Regions from separate parts of the Effusibacillus lacus genome, predicted to be linked through region 3. Evidence: riboswitches for the same ligand, from Rfam matches in the RefSeq annotation. Region 3 holds a riboswitch; each other region holds the start of a gene.
What was found. Region 3 has a riboswitch for S-adenosylmethionine ahead of EFBL_RS16760 (methionine ABC transporter ATP-binding protein). Riboswitches for the same ligand answer to the same signal wherever they lie in the genome.
Positions count from the first base shown of each region.

Region 1 (4,360 bases), on a different contig from region 3:
TACCGGCAACAGCCTGACGGTGGCAACTGCCATCCAGGCCACGCGGCAAGCGGCAGTACTGATGGATATTGAACCGTCGAGAGCCCATTTGGCGGTCATTGGCGCAACCGGATCGATTGGCGCCATCTGCGCGAGGATGCTGGCCCCACATGTGGGGAAACTGACACTGGTTGCCAGGGATGAAGCCAAGTTGGAGCAGTTGGCCTCTTACATCATGAGCGAATCGGGCAAAACGGTGAATGTCTCGACAGATCCACGCCATACCGTACGAAAAGCGGAGCTGGTCGTGACCGTTACAGGCAGCGCCGATACGGTCCTGTATCCGGAGGATCTGCGCCCGGGTTCCGTCGTGTGTGATGTGGCCCGCCCCCGCGACGTGGCCAAGACAGTGGCGTTGCAGCGGCCGGACGTCTTGGTGATTGAAGGCGGCCTGGTAGAGGTGCCGGGAGAGTATGAGTCGAAGTTCCGGTTCGGGCTGCCCAAGGGGGTTGTTTTTGCCTGTATGGCAGAAACGATGATCCTCGCTCTCGAGAAACGATATGAATGCTTTACCCTTGGCCGCAACATTCGTGTGGAGCAGGTGCGGCAAATCGATGAACTGGCAAGAAAACACGGATTCAAACTGGCCGGGTTCCGTTCATTTGGCAAGCAACTGACGCCCGAAATGATTCGCGAGATCCGTAAAGTTTCGGCCCCCACCGGTTCGAAGAAGGGAAAGGCCGTCAAAGCCAAGCGCTCTTAACTCTTTAAAAAAAATAAAATTGGTTTGACATAGTGTATGAAAGAAAGTATATTTATGGAACGGGAGTTTTGCATGGGGTGATTATCAGCCCCTGCAAGCTGTAGGGATTGTACGGAAGGATTGCAATGAGGGATCTGTTGGGGCGAACCTTACACCGCTTGTCGTGGCCAAAGACGGAGTTTGGCCGGGGTACGTCAGGCAACAGGCAGGACGGCAGATGTGGCCGTCACACCCGATGGCGCAGGTGGGGCCGTCGGGACTCTTCTTAAAAAAGCACCCATTTGCCGGGAAGCAGATGGGTGCTTTTTTTCCACTCAAAATTATATTGACATACCACCCCGGTATCCATTACTCTTTCGATAGAGTATTTGTTTCTGACAATTTCAAAAGAACCGCTCTTATCCAGAGTTCGGCTGAGGGACTGGCCCGATGAAGCCGCGGCAACCGGCCTGAGCGACCCGGATTCGATTTACCGCCACGAGAAGCGGAAACTGTCCGGAGTACAGGCACGGTGCCAATTCCGACACAGGGATGGCCTGTGAAAGATGAGAGAGGGTTGGCTGCGTATATAGCGAACCTCTTTCTCACAGAGAAAGAGGTTTTCGTATTTTGCCAGACCCCGGGAGGAGAGGTTCCCAATACCTTCAGAGGAGTGGAACTATGTATCAGATTCACGGATTGAGAGAGAAGCTGAGTCTTGGAAAAAGCGTTGTGACCGTGGAGTTGGAGCCGCCGAAAGGGGCGGATCCGATGCCGACCATGCTGACGGCGAAGCATTTGCGGGGGTATGTCGATGCGGTGAACATCGCCGATTCCCCGATGGCAACGCTGCGGATGAGTCCGATTGCGCTCTCCCACATCGTACAGCAAGACCTGGGATTGGAAGCCATCTTCCATCTGACCTGCCGTGACCGCAATATCCTGGGGCTGCAGTCGGAACTGCTGGGGGCAGCCGCACTTGGTGTCCGCAACATCCTGACCCTCACGGGCGATCAGCCCAGCCGGGGCGATCATCCGGAAGCACGGGGTGTATTTGAAGTGGATGCCATCGGACTTGTGAAGATTGCAAAGCGTTTGAACGAAGGTTCCGACCTGGCGGGCAAAGCATTGAATGCCCCAACTGACTTCTTTATCGGCGGTGCGGCCAATCCTGGAGCGGACGATCAGGAAGTGGAGTTCTCCAAACTCCGGGCAAAGGTGGAAGCCGGCGTCAGATTCGTACAGACCCAGCCCGTGTTCGATGTGGAAACGGCCCTGCGGTACCAGGAACGGGTGGTAAAAGAGGGCCTTCCTGTCTACGTACTCTACGGTATTTTGCCGCTCAAAAGCGCCAAGCAAGCCCGCTTCCTGAATGAGAAAGTTCCCGGTATTACAATCCGCCGGGAAATCATTGATCGGGTTGAGGCGGGTGGCCGTGAAGCAGGCGTTGAAATCGCGCAGGAGCTGTACTATGCTCTGAAGCCCCATGTGGCGGGGGTTCACCTGTATCCCCTCAACAACCTGCAAACGGTTTATGATGTGCTGGAAATCAAAGTAGAGCCTTCCATCGCGCTGTGAACCGGTAACATGTAGAAGTCTATCAGGTAACGTCTACTTTTGTCGAATCTATTGAATAGTCTTTCAATTTGGCGGTACGATAGTTTTGTACTGCCTTTTTCTATTCTACCAGGGGGGATTCTATGAGAGTTAGAGCTTTGGCTTTGGCATCCGCAGTGATGCTGGCAAGCGCTTCTCCGGCACTCGCCAGGGTGCCCGGGGTGGACGACAAGATGCTGGGGGCCACCCAGGGTATGGTGGCTGTCTCCCATCCGTTGGCTGCTCAAGCGGGAAAGGAGATTCTGGCAAAAGGCGGCAACGCGGTGGACGCGGCTGCGGCGATCCAACTGTCACTGAATGTGGTCGAACCGATGATGTCGGGAATCGGCGGCGGCGGGTTCATGATGATTTATCTCAAGGACCAGAACAAGATCACCATCCTGGACAGCCGGGAAATGGCGCCGAAAAACGTCGACCCCAAACTGTTTCTCGACAAGGACGGCAAGCCCGTTCCCTGGTTTGAACGCCATACCGGCGGCAAAGCGGTGGGCGTACCCGGAACCCTGAAAGGAGTGGAAACGGCTCTTGCAAAGTATGGCACCATGAAATTGGCGGATGTGATCGACCCGGCCATTGCCTACGCGGAGAATGGGGTTCCCGTTAACTGGGCAACCGCCATGTACATTAAGGATGACGTCAAAAAGCTGCAGCAATACGGCACTGCAGGCCAGGTATTCGTGCCAAACGGTACGCCGTTGCAGGAAGGCGATCTGCTGGTACAGCCCGACTTGGCCAAAACCCTGAAGCTGATCAAGGAGAAGGGATCGGATGTGCTTTACAACGGGGAGGTCGGCGAAGCGCTGGTGGCCGAGGTGCAAAAGCGCGGCGGCACCATGACGATGGAAGACCTCCGAAACTACACCGTGAAGGAAAGAGAACCGGTTCGGGGCACATACAGGGGCTATGAGATTGCCTCCATGTCGCCGCCCAGCTCGGGTGGTTTGACGATCCTGCAGATCCTGAAACTGATGGAAGGATACGATGTGCAGAAAATGGGCCTCAACTCTGCCGATTACCTGCACCGTTTGATTGAAGCCATGCATCTGGCCTATGCGGACCGCGCCCAGTACATGGCGGATGAAGACTTCTATCCGGTTCCGAAGAAAGGTCTGATTGATGAGAACTACATCAAGGAAAGACGGAAACTGATCAATCCGAACCAGGCATCCAACGCTGTCAAGGCAGGCGATCCCTGGAAGTATGAAGGCAAGGCTCCGGGTGCCTCACAGGCGGATTTGGAAGAGAAGCCCGTGGGGCAGACGACCCATTTTTCCGTGATGGACAAATGGGGCAACATGGTGGCCTATACCACCACGATTGAAGCGGTGTTCGGATCGGGGATCATGGTTCCTGGTTACGGATTCATGCTCAACAATGAAATGACCGATTTTGACGCAACACCGGGTGGAGTCAACCAGGTGGAACCGGGCAAGCGTCCGCGAAGCAGTATGTCTCCGACCATGATCCTGAAGGACGGCAAGCCATTCATGGCAGTAGGTTCACCGGGCGGTCCCACCATAATCACTTCGGTGGCACAAACGATACTAAATGTCATTGACCACAAGCTGCCGATCCAGGAAGCCATTCTGGCGCCCCGCATCTATTCCAGCACTTATCCAAATGTGCGGTGGGAAGCGGGCATTGAGCAAGATGTCATTCTGCAGCTGATGGCCAAAGGGCATGTGTTTGATGAGAAGCCAGAGAATATTGGGAACGTGCAGGCAGTGATTTTCGATTATGAGAATGGCATCATCTATGGCGGTGCCGATGACACCCGGGAAGGAACGGTGCTGGGAGTAGATCGGGTAAGTTTCAGGATGCTGCAGCCGCAATCGGCTCCTCAGAGGGAGAAAGGACCGTTCAACCTGCAGGTGAACGGTGCCCAGTATCCCTATTACGCCGACCAGAAGGTGTTGAAAGAAGGAACCAGCTATATACTGGCCGATAAGTTGATGTTGGGTCTTGGTGCGGCCAATCAAGAGGAGTTCAAACCCTACATCGTGGAAATGGACGGCAAGTCTT
Region 1 is NZ_BDUF01000084.1:20,575-24,934, forward strand. Features, by position in the region: gene EFBL_RS14570 (shikimate dehydrogenase) at 1-742, shown strand, start outside; SAM riboswitch class I at 1,138-1,294, shown strand; gene EFBL_RS14575 (methylenetetrahydrofolate reductase) at 1,403-2,299, shown strand; gene ggt (gamma-glutamyltransferase) at 2,422-4,360, shown strand, end outside.
Region 1: another riboswitch for S-adenosylmethionine. It lies ahead of EFBL_RS14575 (methylenetetrahydrofolate reductase); the one in region 3 lies ahead of EFBL_RS16760 (methionine ABC transporter ATP-binding protein).

Region 2 (4,360 bases), on a different contig from region 3:
TATTATGGAATAAGACCATGGAATCATAAAAATAAGAACTTAATAATCCCTTATTTTACCTCTGATCAGGGAACCCATTGAGTAAGGAACTGTAAATAAGTTTTATAAAGGCAAGGGAGTGGAGAATGTGGCGTTAATCGTTCAGAAGTTTGGCGGCAGTTCGGTGGCAAGCCCTGAACACATCAAGCGGGTGGCCCGTCGTGTGGCGGATACCGTGGATCAGGGCCATTCGGTGGTCGTGGTTGTGTCCGCAATGGGGGACACCACGGATGACCTGATTGATCTGGCGGTGAAGGTGTCACCCAAAAGGTCGGCAAGAGAGATGGATATGCTGCTGACTACCGGTGAACAAGTGTCGATTGCCCTGCTGGCTATGGCGCTGCAGGATATTGGGAAAGATAGCGTCTCCCTGACCGGTTGGCAAGCGGGTATCCGCACGGAAGCTGTTCACAGCAAGGCAAGAATCACCGATATGGACCCAACACGAATCTTCTCGGAACTGAAGGAGGGCAAAGTGGTTGTGGTGGCCGGTTTCCAAGGCATAAGCGATGGCGGGGACATCACCACATTGGGCCGTGGCGGTTCCGATACGACTGCTGTAGCACTGGCTGCTGCGTTGAAAGCGGATCTGTGCGAGATCTATACAGACGTGGAAGGTGTTTATTCCACCGACCCCCGGGTTGTAAAACATGCACGCAAGCTTCAGGAAATCTCTTATGACGAAATGCTTGAACTGGCGAATTTGGGTGCCGCCGTGCTGCACCCACGAGCCGTTGAATATGCAAAGCAGTACAAAGTACCCCTGATGGTCCGTTCCAGCTTTAAACCGACTCCGGGAACACTGGTGAAAGAGGTGGCAACTATGGAAAAAGGAATTGTGGTAAGCGGCATTGCACATGATCTGAATGTGGCCAAGGTGGCTTTGATAGGTGTGCCAAACCGGAAAGACAACCTGCAACTTGTGTTCAACACGCTGGCGAAAGAAAGCATCAACGTTGACATCATCGTACAAAGTGTTGTTCATAACGACCGCAGCGACATCTCTTTCACTGTTACGAAAGACGACCTGACTCGCACGCTTGAGGTTCTTACCAGCCTGCAGTCCACTCTGGGCGCGAAAGAGATCGTATGTGAAGAAGATCTGGCGAAAGTATCGATCGTCGGCGCCGGAATGATCAGCAACCCGGGTGTTGCGGCCCAAATGTTCCAGGTGCTGTCCGAAAACGGCATGTACATCAAGATGGTCAGCACGTCTGAGATCAAAGTTTCCTGCGTGATTGATGCCGCCGACGTACACGACGCAGTGCGCGCGCTCCACACGGCCTTCGGCCTGGATGCGGTGGAAGCTGCCACCGTGGCGAAGTAAACAAGAACTTTGGTGCTATCGACCAACAACCCTTTTCGATTCAGGGTGTTGGTCTTTTGTTTAGGAGAATCCGAGTATTCCGAACAGCTTAAAAGGCTTTATTTTATAAGGGATTTTGGCATTTCTTTCTTGACTCTTCTTTATCCCCCGTGATACACTCATCTCAATAATTTAAGTGAATATTCGGTTTGAACTCTTATCCAGAGAGGCGGAGGGACTGGCCCGATGAAGCCCGGCAACCGGATTCCGATGATTGCGCATCGCGCAATTGGATTCTTGGTGCCAATTCCTGCAGAATCGATCCGATTCTGAAAGATGAGAGGCGGCGAACAGAACTTATGTGACCCCGCTCATCTGAGCGGGGTTTTTGAATTCAAAGAAAGATTCTAGAAATAACGGCACTCAGTGCCGTTAACCGAGACGGTCTGGCAGAATAGCGGCATACAGTGCCGTTGCTTAAAAGGCGTCCGCCTTGAATAACGGGCGATTTCGGAGGTGATTGCATGGCTATTCGAGTCGAAGATGTGCTTAGAAGGGAATACAAGCTGCCGAATATGATCCTGCAAAGCGGACAGTTGCTGTCAGGTGCGGTGCTTGCTTACGAGACCTTTGGCAGGTTGAGCGCTTCCAGGGACAATGCGATTCTGGTTTGCCATGCATTGACCGGAGACACCCATGCCGGCGGTACGGCAGAAAACCCCGGCTGGTGGGAGGGGCTGATCGGACCTGGCAAGGCGATTGACACCAATCGGTACTTTGTTATTTGCGCCAACGTACTGGGAGGGTGTTACGGTTCAACGGGACCCGGATCGATCAATCCGGCAGACGGCAGGTTCTACGGGATGAGATTTCCAACCGTGACGATTCGTGACATGGTGCACGCCCAGTACCATTTGGTCAGGAGCTTCGGAATCGACCGCCTGTATTCGGTTATCGGGGGTTCGATGGGCGGCATGCAGGTTTTTGAATGGGCGGTCACCTATCCCGACATGGTGGAAACCTATATCCCCCTTGCCACAGCCGGCAAATTTTCGTCGATGGGCATAGCTTTCAACAATGTAATGCGGCAGGCAATCTACAACGACCCCGAATGGCTGAATGGCGACTACTATGGAATCACGTTTCCGGAAAAAGGGCTGAACCTGGCGCGCAGGCTTGGCATGATCACTTACCGCAGTTTTGATCTGTACGAAGAGCGATTTGGACTGTCCATGGTTCCTACCGATGACCCCTTTGCCATGGAGTCGGAATTTCAGGTGGAGAAATATCTGAGCTACCAAGGAAAAAAACTGGTTCAGCGGTTTGACGCCAATACCTATTTGTATCTGCTCAAGGCGATGGATTTGCACGACATTTCCCGCGGACGCGGTGACTACAAACAGGTTCTGGATCGGATCAAAGGCAAGGCTCTGATGGTGGGAATTGATTCCGATTTCCTGTTCCCGGCCAGGGAATTGTTCGATACCGCCGAATTGCTGAAGGCAATGGGAAAGCAAGTGATATACCGGGAGATGCAGAGCATCCACGGGCATGATGCGTTCCTGATCGAGTTTGAAATCATGAACGAATGGGTTGGAGAGTTTCTGGAGAGTGGAGGGTCAAGATGAGTGTTCCGGTGAACGGAGAAAACAGAAGAGTACGTGCCGGCCTGCTTGGATTGGGAACCGTCGGTTCAGGATTCATCAAGGCCCTGGCGCAAAATGGGGAATCCATCCGGCAGCGAACCGGTTGTGAGATTGAGATTCCCTATATTCTTGTCCGCAACCCGTCCAAAGAGCGGAATGTCAAAGTGAAACCCGAACAGATTACGACGGATCCGGGAGTTATTCTGAGCTCCACCGACATTCCTGTAGTTATAGAAGTCATGGGCGGAATTGAACCGGCCCGCACCATAATCCTGAGTGCGCTTCGTGCAGGCAAACATGTGATTACGGCAAACAAAGAGCTGTTGGCCAAACATGGCCCCGAACTGCTGCGGGCGGCTGAGGAATCGGGTGTCCAGCTGTTGTTTGAAGCCAGTGTAGCCGGCGGAATTCCGGTGATCCGGTTCCTGCAGGGGTATCTGACTGCCAATCGCGTTCATGAAGTCTCAGGAATTCTTAACGGGACCACCAATTACATCCTGACTCAAATGGAACAAACCGGACAGTCTTTTGCAGAGGTGTTGGCAAAGGCGCAAGAACTTGGCTATGCGGAGGCGGATCCCACAAGCGACGTGGAGGGATTTGACGCGGCCTACAAACTGGCCATTCTGACCAATTTGGCTTATGATGTCCAAGTGTCCCCGTATGAGATTCCAAGGGAGGGAATTACTTCCATTCAGCCGCTGGATTTGAAGTGGGCAAGGGAGTTCGGGTATGTGATCAAATTGATCGGACGTTCCCGCAGGACAGAAGCGGGCATTGATGTGTCGGTGGGGCCGGTCCTGCTTCCCATGTCTCATCCCCTGGCGCGGGTGAATGATGTTTTCAATGCGGTTACCATTTCGGGAGACGTGGTGGGAGACCTGACGTTTATCGGCAAAGGGGCGGGTGAATACCCGACGGCCAGTGCCGTTCTGGAGGATTTGACCGCATTGCTCCGCCAGCCGGGCCAAGTCCTCCGGTCCCCTAACTGGGAAACTCCTGTTTATCCGGATGTGAATCAGGAAGCGGTCCGGCCATTTTTTGTCCGGTTTAAGGCGATTGTTGATACGTTTGCCCATGCGGAACATCAGTTCCGTCTCTTTATAACCCGGTCGGGAGGCAGGATTGTCCGTGAAACCGGAATGGCTTCCGCTAAGGAAGCAGTGGGCGGTTATGTGGTGACAGGCCTGGAAAAGAGCGTACTGCAAGCTTTTTTAACCGGGGGAATGCTGGAGAAACTCTTGCACGAACCGCCTTTGTTGATTCCTTGTGCGGAGGATGAAACAATCGACTGCCAAGATGCCGCATTTGCAGCAGAGCCCGGATTATATGCGAAAAGTGTCGAATTCATGTCTCAAAGTGTCTGATA
Region 2 is NZ_BDUF01000084.1:34,542-38,901, forward strand. Features, by position in the region: gene EFBL_RS14635 (aspartate kinase) at 128-1,366, shown strand; SAM riboswitch class I at 1,560-1,688, shown strand; gene metX (homoserine O-acetyltransferase MetX) at 1,870-2,973, shown strand; gene EFBL_RS14645 (homoserine dehydrogenase) at 2,970-4,358, shown strand.
Region 2: another riboswitch for S-adenosylmethionine. It lies ahead of metX (homoserine O-acetyltransferase MetX); the one in region 3 lies ahead of EFBL_RS16760 (methionine ABC transporter ATP-binding protein).

Region 3 (4,360 bases):
GTCACAAATCGCCCGCACCAGCCGTTTGGTTTCCAAGCTGACCGGTATGGTGGTACAGCCCAACAAGGCGATTGTAGGCGCCAATGCGTTTGCGCACGAGTCGGGCATTCACCAGGACGGCATGCTCAAGGAGAAGTCCACTTACGAAATCATCCGGCCGGAAACGGTCGGCATGGCGGATACCAAGCTGGTGTTGGGGAAACATTCGGGACGCCACGCTTTCAAGGATCATATCACTTCTCTTGGCTACGAACTGGACGGAGAAGCGCTGAATGTCGTGTTCAGGAAATTCAAGGAGCTTTGTGACAAGAAAAAATATGTTACAGACGAAGATATCCTCTCTCTGCTTCTGGAGTATGAAGTTGACTCCTCAAAGGTCGCTTACCGTCTGGAATATATGCAGGTGTCATGTGGAACCCAGGGAATTCCGACCGCAACCATAGGGTTGGTGGACGATGAACAGGGATTGCTGCAGGAGGCGGCAGTCGGAAACGGAGCGTTTGACGCAATCTCCAATGCGATTGACCGGATTACCGGCGAGCAGGTGGAACTGCTCCATTACCAAATCGATTCTGTAACCGGCGGGCATGACGCTTTGGCAGAAGTTCGGATACAGCTTCGCCAAGGAGAGATTGTTGCAAACGGCAGGGCTGTTTCTACCGACACACTCGAAGCAGGTGCCCGAGCCTATATCGACGCAATCAATCGAATCATTATGAAGCGGATGGATACTTTTGGTCGTGAGTACCGGCGCTTGAAGGAGCAGGTGAACTTGCATGCCTAAAAAAATCGCGCTGCTTCCGGGGGACGGGATCGGACCCGAGATCATGGCGGAAGCGGTTAAAGTCCTGGAAGCTGTCGGCAAAGAGTTTTCCAGGGAGTTTACTTTTCAATCCCTGCCCATCGGGGGAACAGCGATTGATGAGTTTGGAGACCCCCTGCCGCCTCAAACCCTGCAAGGTTTGAAAGAATCTGACGCAGTGCTGCTGGCTGCCGTAGGCGGTCCAAAGTGGGATCAGAATCCGGGGAATCTGCGTCCTGAGGCCGGTTTGCTGAGAATGCGCAAAGAGTTAGGGGTCTTTGCAAACCTGCGGCCCGTGAAGGCATATGAACCGCTGCTGCACGCTTCCACCTTGAAGGAGGAAGTTCTGGCAGAAGTGGACCTGCTGATTGTTCGTGAGTTGACAGGCGGCATCTATTTTGGAGACAAGTCGAGGAAGCCGCACGTCAGCGGGGAACAGGCAACTGATACTCTGGTTTATACAACAGAAGAAATTGAACGGATTGTACGAATGGCATTTGTTATTGCCAGAAACAGAAAAAAGCTTCTGCATTCGGTCGATAAAGCCAACGTGTTGGAATCATCCCGGCTCTGGCGGGAAACGGTGAACCAGGTTGCCAAAGATTACCCGGATGTACAGTGTGAGCATATCCTGGTGGACAATTGTGCCATGCAGTTGATCCGCAATCCGCGCCAGTTTGACGTATTGGTTACCGAGAACATGTTTGGAGACATCTTGTCGGATGAAGCGGCCATGCTGACAGGATCGATCGGCATGCTGCCCTCTGCCAGCCTTGGGGCACAAGTCGGTCTGTATGAACCGATTCACGGTTCAGCACCGGACATTGCAGGGAAGGGGATCGCCAATCCCTTGGGAATCATTCTGTCAGCGGCAATGATGCTCCGCCATTCCTTCGGGTGGGAACAGGAAGCTGCCATAATTGAACAGTCGGTTCAAGAGGTTCTCGCAAAGGGTGCTCGGACTGCTGATCTGGCCGGTCCCCAAGACACCAAAGTATCAACATCTGAGATGGGAGACCTGATCGTACAGGCGATTGGCTGCAGAATTCCGTCCTGATCTTGGGCGTTGCCTACGGGCAACGCTTTTTCTCTACCAAAATGGGGTCATTAAAATAGGACTTGAGTAACTGGAGACCGGAAGAAAATTTTGATAACTTAAAACTGTCTCCTTTAATCTCAAAGTAAAGGCTGGAAATCAGCATGCAGCGGAGGGAGCATTACAGGATTCCACTGAACGCCTTTTGTTCGCTTCAACTAAGAAAGCTTGGCAACCGGTATATGCCTATCGGAAAACAGTTTGAAGTCGTATTGAGAAACATCTCCGGAGGAGGACTCTGTTTTGTTTCGGAACGTGACATTCCTGTCAGTGAAGAATTGATCTGGAAATTTGATGTGAACTTACCTGAACAACAGTTACAGGTTTATGGCCAACTGGTATGGAAAAAATCGACATCCGATCAATTCCAATATGGTGTCAAGTTCGTCTTTTTCACTGACAGGGAGCAACGGGAACTGATGTCGAAACTCTACCAGCTTCAAATTCGAAGCCGGAACCAAAAGAACATGAACTCCGATGAAAAACCTAATTGCCGGACATGACCTGCTTTTAATGCAGGATTTTTTATTGACTAACTGACATGAAATAGGTATACTGAGATTTGTCTTTTTAGTATAAAATATTCATAATTCATATAAACGGTAATTCTTCTTATCCAGAGAGGCGGAGGGACAGGCCCAATGAAGCCCGGCAACCGGTTCGTCTGAAGCAATCGCTTTAGACGGGCGGCATGGTGCCAATTCCTTCAGGTATCCGAATACCTGACAGATGAGAAGGGACATTCGAAATGAAAGCCCTTTTTCAGTCTGTAGAAAAAGGGTTTTTTCTATGACGGCAAACTTCAGAGCGGAAATGGGGGTGTTACGTATGATCCAATTACAGGATTTGCATAAACACTATATCGTCGGAAAATCGGAGGTACCCGCGCTGAGCGGCATTCACCTGTCGATTGGGAAAGGAGAAATATTCGGGGTCATCGGTCATTCCGGTGCCGGTAAAAGTACGCTGATCCGCTGCATGAATCTGTTGGAACAACCTACTTCCGGGCGGGTGATTGTGGATGGAGTTGACCTTACATCGCTTACTGCCAGGGAACTGCAGGAGAAACGCCGGAGAATCGGAATGATCTTCCAACATTTCAATTTGCTGTCTTCCGCCACGGTGGGTGAAAACATTGCGTTCCCTCTGCAATTGGCCAGACGTCCAAAAGCGGATATTGAGCGCAAGGTAGCGGAACTGTTAAAGCTTGTAGGATTGGAGCAGCATCGGGACAAGTATCCAGCCCAACTGTCAGGCGGTCAGAAGCAGCGGGTGGGCATTGCCAGGGCACTGGCCAATGATCCTGCCGTGCTGCTTTGCGATGAAGCTACGTCAGCGCTGGATCCGCAAACTACCAATTCGATTCTGGCCTTGCTGCGGGACATAAATCGCCAGTTGGGCATCACAATCGTGCTGATCACGCATGAAATGCATGTGATCCGTTCTATTTGCGACCGGGTGGCTGTCATTGACGGGGGACAAATAGTCGAGACCGGACCTGTGGCAGATGTGTTCTTAAGGCCTCAGCACCCCACCACAAAGGAATTTGTGGAGCAAGTGGCCGATTCGATGGAATTGCAGGAAACGGTGGCCCACGAGAAAGCGGTTGGAGACCGGACGATTGTTCGGATCACGTTCCTTGGGGAACAAACTTATCAACCGGTCTTGTTCGAAACCATGATGGAAACCGGGGCTTCTTTCAATATCCTGCAGGGCACCATTTCCCGCATGAAAGACACACCTTACGGACAGCTGGTGGTTGAACTGGACGGCAAGAAAGAGCAGATTGTGAACACGGTGACTGCGCTTCGGAACCGTGGACTCGAAGTGGAGGTGATCTGAATTGGAAATCAGCTTTGTGAACCTCGAATGGGCGGAAATTGGAATGGCGACGATAGACACGCTCATTATGCTGGGCCTGTCCGCATTGTTTACCGTTATCATCGGTCTTCCGGTGGGAGTGTTGTTGTTCCTGACTTCCAAAGGACAGTTATTGGAAAACCGGCTGTTCTACGCAACCGCTTCCTTTGTGGTCAATATCCTGCGGTCCGTACCGTTTATCATTCTGATGATTCTGTTGATTCCTTTTACCAAGCTGATTGTCGGGACATCCCTCGGGATCCAGGGTTCGATTCCACCGCTTGTGATTGGCGCGGCCCCATTTTTCGCAAGGCTTGTGGAAACTTCTTTGCGGGAAGTGGACAAGGGAGTCATCGAAGCAGCCCAATCGATGGGGGCAACCCACTGGCAAATCATTTCAAGGGTTCTGCTGCCTGAATCCCGTCCCGGACTGATCGCCGGCATTACAATTACGACTGTGGCATTGGTGTCATATACCGCAATGTCAGGCGTTATCGGCGGGGGCGGTTTGGGGGATCTGGCCATACGGTATGGCTATCAGCGCTTTCAAACAGATGTCATGTTGGTAACGGTCGCCATACTGATCGTCCTGGTGCAAATTC
Region 3 is NZ_BDUF01000097.1:38,093-42,452, reverse strand. Features, by position in the region: gene EFBL_RS16775 (2-isopropylmalate synthase) at 1-784, shown strand, start outside; gene leuB (3-isopropylmalate dehydrogenase) at 777-1,859, shown strand; gene EFBL_RS16765 (PilZ domain-containing protein) at 2,003-2,401, shown strand; SAM riboswitch class I at 2,508-2,634, shown strand; gene EFBL_RS16760 (methionine ABC transporter ATP-binding protein) at 2,727-3,740, shown strand; gene EFBL_RS16755 (methionine ABC transporter permease) at 3,784-4,360, shown strand, end outside.

Region 4 (4,360 bases), on a different contig from region 3:
TCAATCGGCTTGCAATCTTTATCAACCGCCAGAATGTCTTCCAGCTGCAGCTGTTCCTTGTCCTTGCCGCTGGCGGTTACGCCAAAGACCAACGGATCGCTGCTCAGCTTGATGGACAGATTCCCGGCCGTGGCTGGCAGCCAACCTTTTTGCGTAAAGTTGTCGGCAATCTCCTTTAACTCTTTGGCAATGCGAATCCGGTCTTCCTGATAAAAAGTGTACAGGCTCATACGGACACCTCCTCCATAGCGCGACCCGGCACATCCGGTGCCTTGTCGCGGCTTGTGCTCTTTGATTGCTTTTGCAATCGTTCAATGCTTTCCAACACATCATAAAAATCTTGAAACGGCTCATGCGTCAGCCCCTCGGCCCTGCACTTCTCCAGCAACAGAGAGCGGGCAATCACGATGTCGGCCAGTCGTGCCGCTTTCAAATCGGTAATGCTGTCCCCAATGACAACTCTGGTATATTGATCCGCCGGGTAATCCCTAAGAATGGAAGGTTTGCACAACCCGCATCCCCCGTCGCACTGATCATCACAGTCGTGAGGCCACAAAACCTGGATGGTCTCGCCCGAAAAATCGGACCCGTTGCAGTAGATTCTCTCAACTTGTGTATAAGGAGTCAGGATCGGTTCGACAAAAAAGTCGATGCCGCCGCTTGTCACCAGAAACGGAATACCGTTGGCCTTGCAATAGGCAACAAACTCGGCAAACCCGTTCCGGATTTTCACAGTATCTTTGGCATATTGGACAAGTTCTTCTCGCCTGACAGACGGTATTAGGGAAAAGAGCTTTCCGACACCTTCCTGAACCGAAATGCGTTGGGACAGTATGTCATCCTTGATCGCTTCCCAGCCATCCGGTCCGAAACGCTCCATAAGGGAGATGATCATGTCCCGTTCGGTAATCGTCCCGTCAAAGTCACAAAAGATTACGATCGACTTGCTGTCGTTTGCCAAACTCATTTCCCTCCCCATAATTCAAGTGCTTTGGCCAGTTCCGGACTCTTTGCCGCAGCTTCCTGCAGGCCTTCCCCCTTCACAACCGCGTCAATCGCCGCAGCAAACGCTCTGCCTCCGGCTGCGGAACCACCCGGATGCCCGTGAATCCCGCCGCCCGCATTGATCACCTGGTCGTTCCCCAAGTCTTCATAAAGACGGGGTACCAGTCCCGGATGAATGCCTGCCGAAGGCACGGGGAAAACCCTCTTGAGCAAGCCCGATTCCTTCCGCAACTCCGCTGCAATCGCCAGAGTCTCTTCTCTCTCAAGTGCCACCGACCCGTATGCAGACGGATACAGAACCAGGTCCGCGCCTGCCACCCGCATGATTTTTCCAAGAATGATGGGGGCACTGATCCCGTATTGCGGTGACGGATAAATCGCTCCTGCCAGTGCCGGGTGTGCCATGATCGGAATGTTGATTTCCGGGTCTGCTGCCAGTCGGTGCAGCACATCATAACCGTATGCCAGGACGTTGAGCAGCAACGCATTGGCCCCGGCCCGTACCGCACGCTTGGCTTTCTCGACAATCTCTGTTACAGGTCCTGCCAAGTTGGCCGCATAAAGCACTTTTTTGCCCGTTTCTGTCTCCGCCCGCCCGGCTGCCTTGATACAGGCCTCAATTCGCTTCTCAAACGGCGCATACGTATCGTCAAAGAATATCTCATCGTCCTTTACCAGATCCACGCCGCCAAGTGCCTGCTGGTAGAACAGCTCCGCCAGCGTCTCGCTGTCGTATCCGATGCAGGATTTGAAGATGGACATCAACAGCGGCCGGTCATAGACCCCCAGGCTTTGTCTGACCCCGTCGATTCCGAATTTGGGCCCGGGAAAGCGCTTCGTGTAGGAGTCCGGCAAGTCAAGATCCACCAGCTTGATGGCACCGTCCATGGACAGTTTGCCAAAAACAGATGTCAGAAGAGCCGGAATATCCGGCGTAAAGTTCAACGTTGGATATGCAATCTTTAACAGCGCTTTCCCATTGCGTTCCTCATCTCTGCCCAGTTCTTCAACCGCCACCACATGCCCCAGGTGTTTCTTCATCTGTTCCTGGCGCTCGGCAGGCAGATCCGTCCAGGAGCCGACTGTCAGACCTACTGCAATGCCCTGTGCTTTTTTATGAAAATCTCCACTTCCGTGTACGAGATAGGTTGCTACTACGTAATCTTGCTGGTTCAAATCCCCCATGTGTTTACCCCTTTCACCAACACCGCCAAGCAAAATCAAAAACGCCCCTTTTCCGAAGAAAAGAGGCGTATATCAAATCAATCCCTCGCCTCTCATCTCTCAGAATTGCAACATTCTGCAGGAGTTAGCACCATTGATCCGCATGAAGGGAAGATGTTTCTTTCTCGGTGATACGGGTTCCATTGGAACCCCGCACTTTTGCGAATCCGGTTGCCGGGCGTCATCGGGCCAGTCCCTCAGCCTGCTCTGGATAAGAGTCTAACTAATTATGCAATTGGAAAATTTGTAAACTTAGAGAAATAATACGATAGGCAGGAGGAGGTGTCAATAATTTTTTTGACAATTTTTTGAGAGACAACTACAGCCCAATCCGCCCCAGCCGCTCGACCGCTTCCCGCAGCCGGTCCTCCGGTGCCAATAACCCGACTCGCACATAGCCCTCGCCGCTTTTTCCAAAGCCGATCCCGGGCGCCATCACCACATGGGCCTTGTCCAGCACATAGTCGGCAAACTCCACCGATCCCATACCATTGGGGATCGGAACCCAGGTGAAGAAAGAGCCTTTCGGAGCGGGGCAATCCCATCCCAAATCCCGCAAGCCGTCTACGAGCACATCCCTTCGGCTTTCATAAACGGCCACCAATTCCCGCACGCAGTCCTGCGAGGAGCGCAGTGCCGTAATGGAAGCCCGTTGAATGGCCGCAAACAGACTTACGTAAAAATGGTCCTGGACCAGATTGATCAAAGAGATTACATCACGGTTCCCCAGTGCAAAGCCGACCCGCCAACCGGCCATGTTGTAAGTCTTTGACATGGTGTAAAACTCAACGCCCACCTCTTTCGCTCCCGGGATCTGCAAGAATGAAACCGGCTTCTCACCGTCAAAACCGATTGCGCCATACGCAAAATCATGGGCGACCACAATCCCGTGCCGTGCGGCAAAGTCCACCGTGTCCCGGAAAAATTGCTCATTCGCAGTCGCAGCCGTTGGGTTGTTCGGGTAATTCAGGAACATCAGCTTCGCGCGCCGCAGCACATTTTCCGGAATGATTGAGTAGTCCGGCAAAAAGCGGTTCTCCCGCAGAAGCGGCATCATCACCATCTCCCCGCCGCTCATGGCCACTCCCGACCAATAATCAGGATAGCCGGGATCCGGTACCAGGCACACATCCCCTTTGTTGAGCAAGCACTGGCTGATCTCCACCAGTCCGACTTTTCCCCCGAAAAGAATGGCGACTTCGGAAGCGGGATCAAGATCCACATCAAACTCCCTCTTGTACCAGTCGGCAATCGCCTCCTTCAATTCCGGCAGCCCGGAAAAAGGAGAATACCGGTGGGTCACAGGGTCAAGCACCGCTTCCCGCATGGACTCCACAATGTGAGAGGGGGTCGGCAGGTCGGGATTTCCCTGCCCCAAATTGATCACGTCATACCCTTCTGCTATATACGCATTGGCTTTTCGAACCAGCGCCGAGAAAAATTGCTCGGGCAGCCGCCGGAGCCGATCTGCCGGTTGCACAATCATCTGTCACTGCCACCTTTCCGCGAACAAAAAATCTGCACAAAACATAAAGTTAAAACCTCAACTTTCGCCTTCGGATCGCAATCGATTGGACAATTCCCATGATAATGAAGTTGGTCAGCAGCGACGTGCCTCCGTAAGAAACAAAGGGAAGCGTGATCCCTGCGGCAGGCATCACCGCCAGATTCATTCCGATGTTCTCAAATATCTGAAACCCGAACATCCCGATGGCACCCGCAATAAAATAGGTTCCGAACGGGTCGGAGGTAGTGGTCGCTATCTTTACCATTCTCTGCAGCATAATGAAAAACAGAATGATCAAAATCGAGGTTCCGATGAATCCAAAGTCTTCCCCGATCGCCGAAAAGATCATGTCCGTTTGCTGCTCGGGGACAAATGCCCCTTGTGTCTGGGACCCCTGCAGCAGCCCTTTGCCGGGCAGCCCACCGTTCCCGATGGCAATAATCGCCTGTTGGACCTGATATCCCCAGTCCTTGGCCAGGGCCGGGTCAATCACCACAACAAACCGGGCTTTCTGGTAAGGCTTTAACGGAAGCATTTCAACAAACTTCAAATAGTATTGGGGAAACGCATAAATAGCGACAAAGTACAACGTGACTAACAAACCGGCCAAACTGCCGAATATCA
Region 4 is NZ_BDUF01000004.1:61,621-65,980, reverse strand. Features, by position in the region: gene EFBL_RS01040 (methylthioribulose 1-phosphate dehydratase) at 1-230, opposite strand, end outside; gene EFBL_RS01035 (MtnX-like HAD-IB family phosphatase) at 227-895, opposite strand; gene EFBL_RS01030 (2,3-diketo-5-methylthiopentyl-1-phosphate enolase) at 964-2,190, opposite strand; SAM riboswitch class I at 2,280-2,447, opposite strand; gene EFBL_RS01025 (pyridoxal phosphate-dependent aminotransferase) at 2,549-3,715, opposite strand; gene EFBL_RS01020 (FtsW/RodA/SpoVE family cell cycle protein) at 3,765-4,360, opposite strand, start outside.
Region 4: another riboswitch for S-adenosylmethionine. It lies ahead of EFBL_RS01030 (2,3-diketo-5-methylthiopentyl-1-phosphate enolase); the one in region 3 lies ahead of EFBL_RS16760 (methionine ABC transporter ATP-binding protein).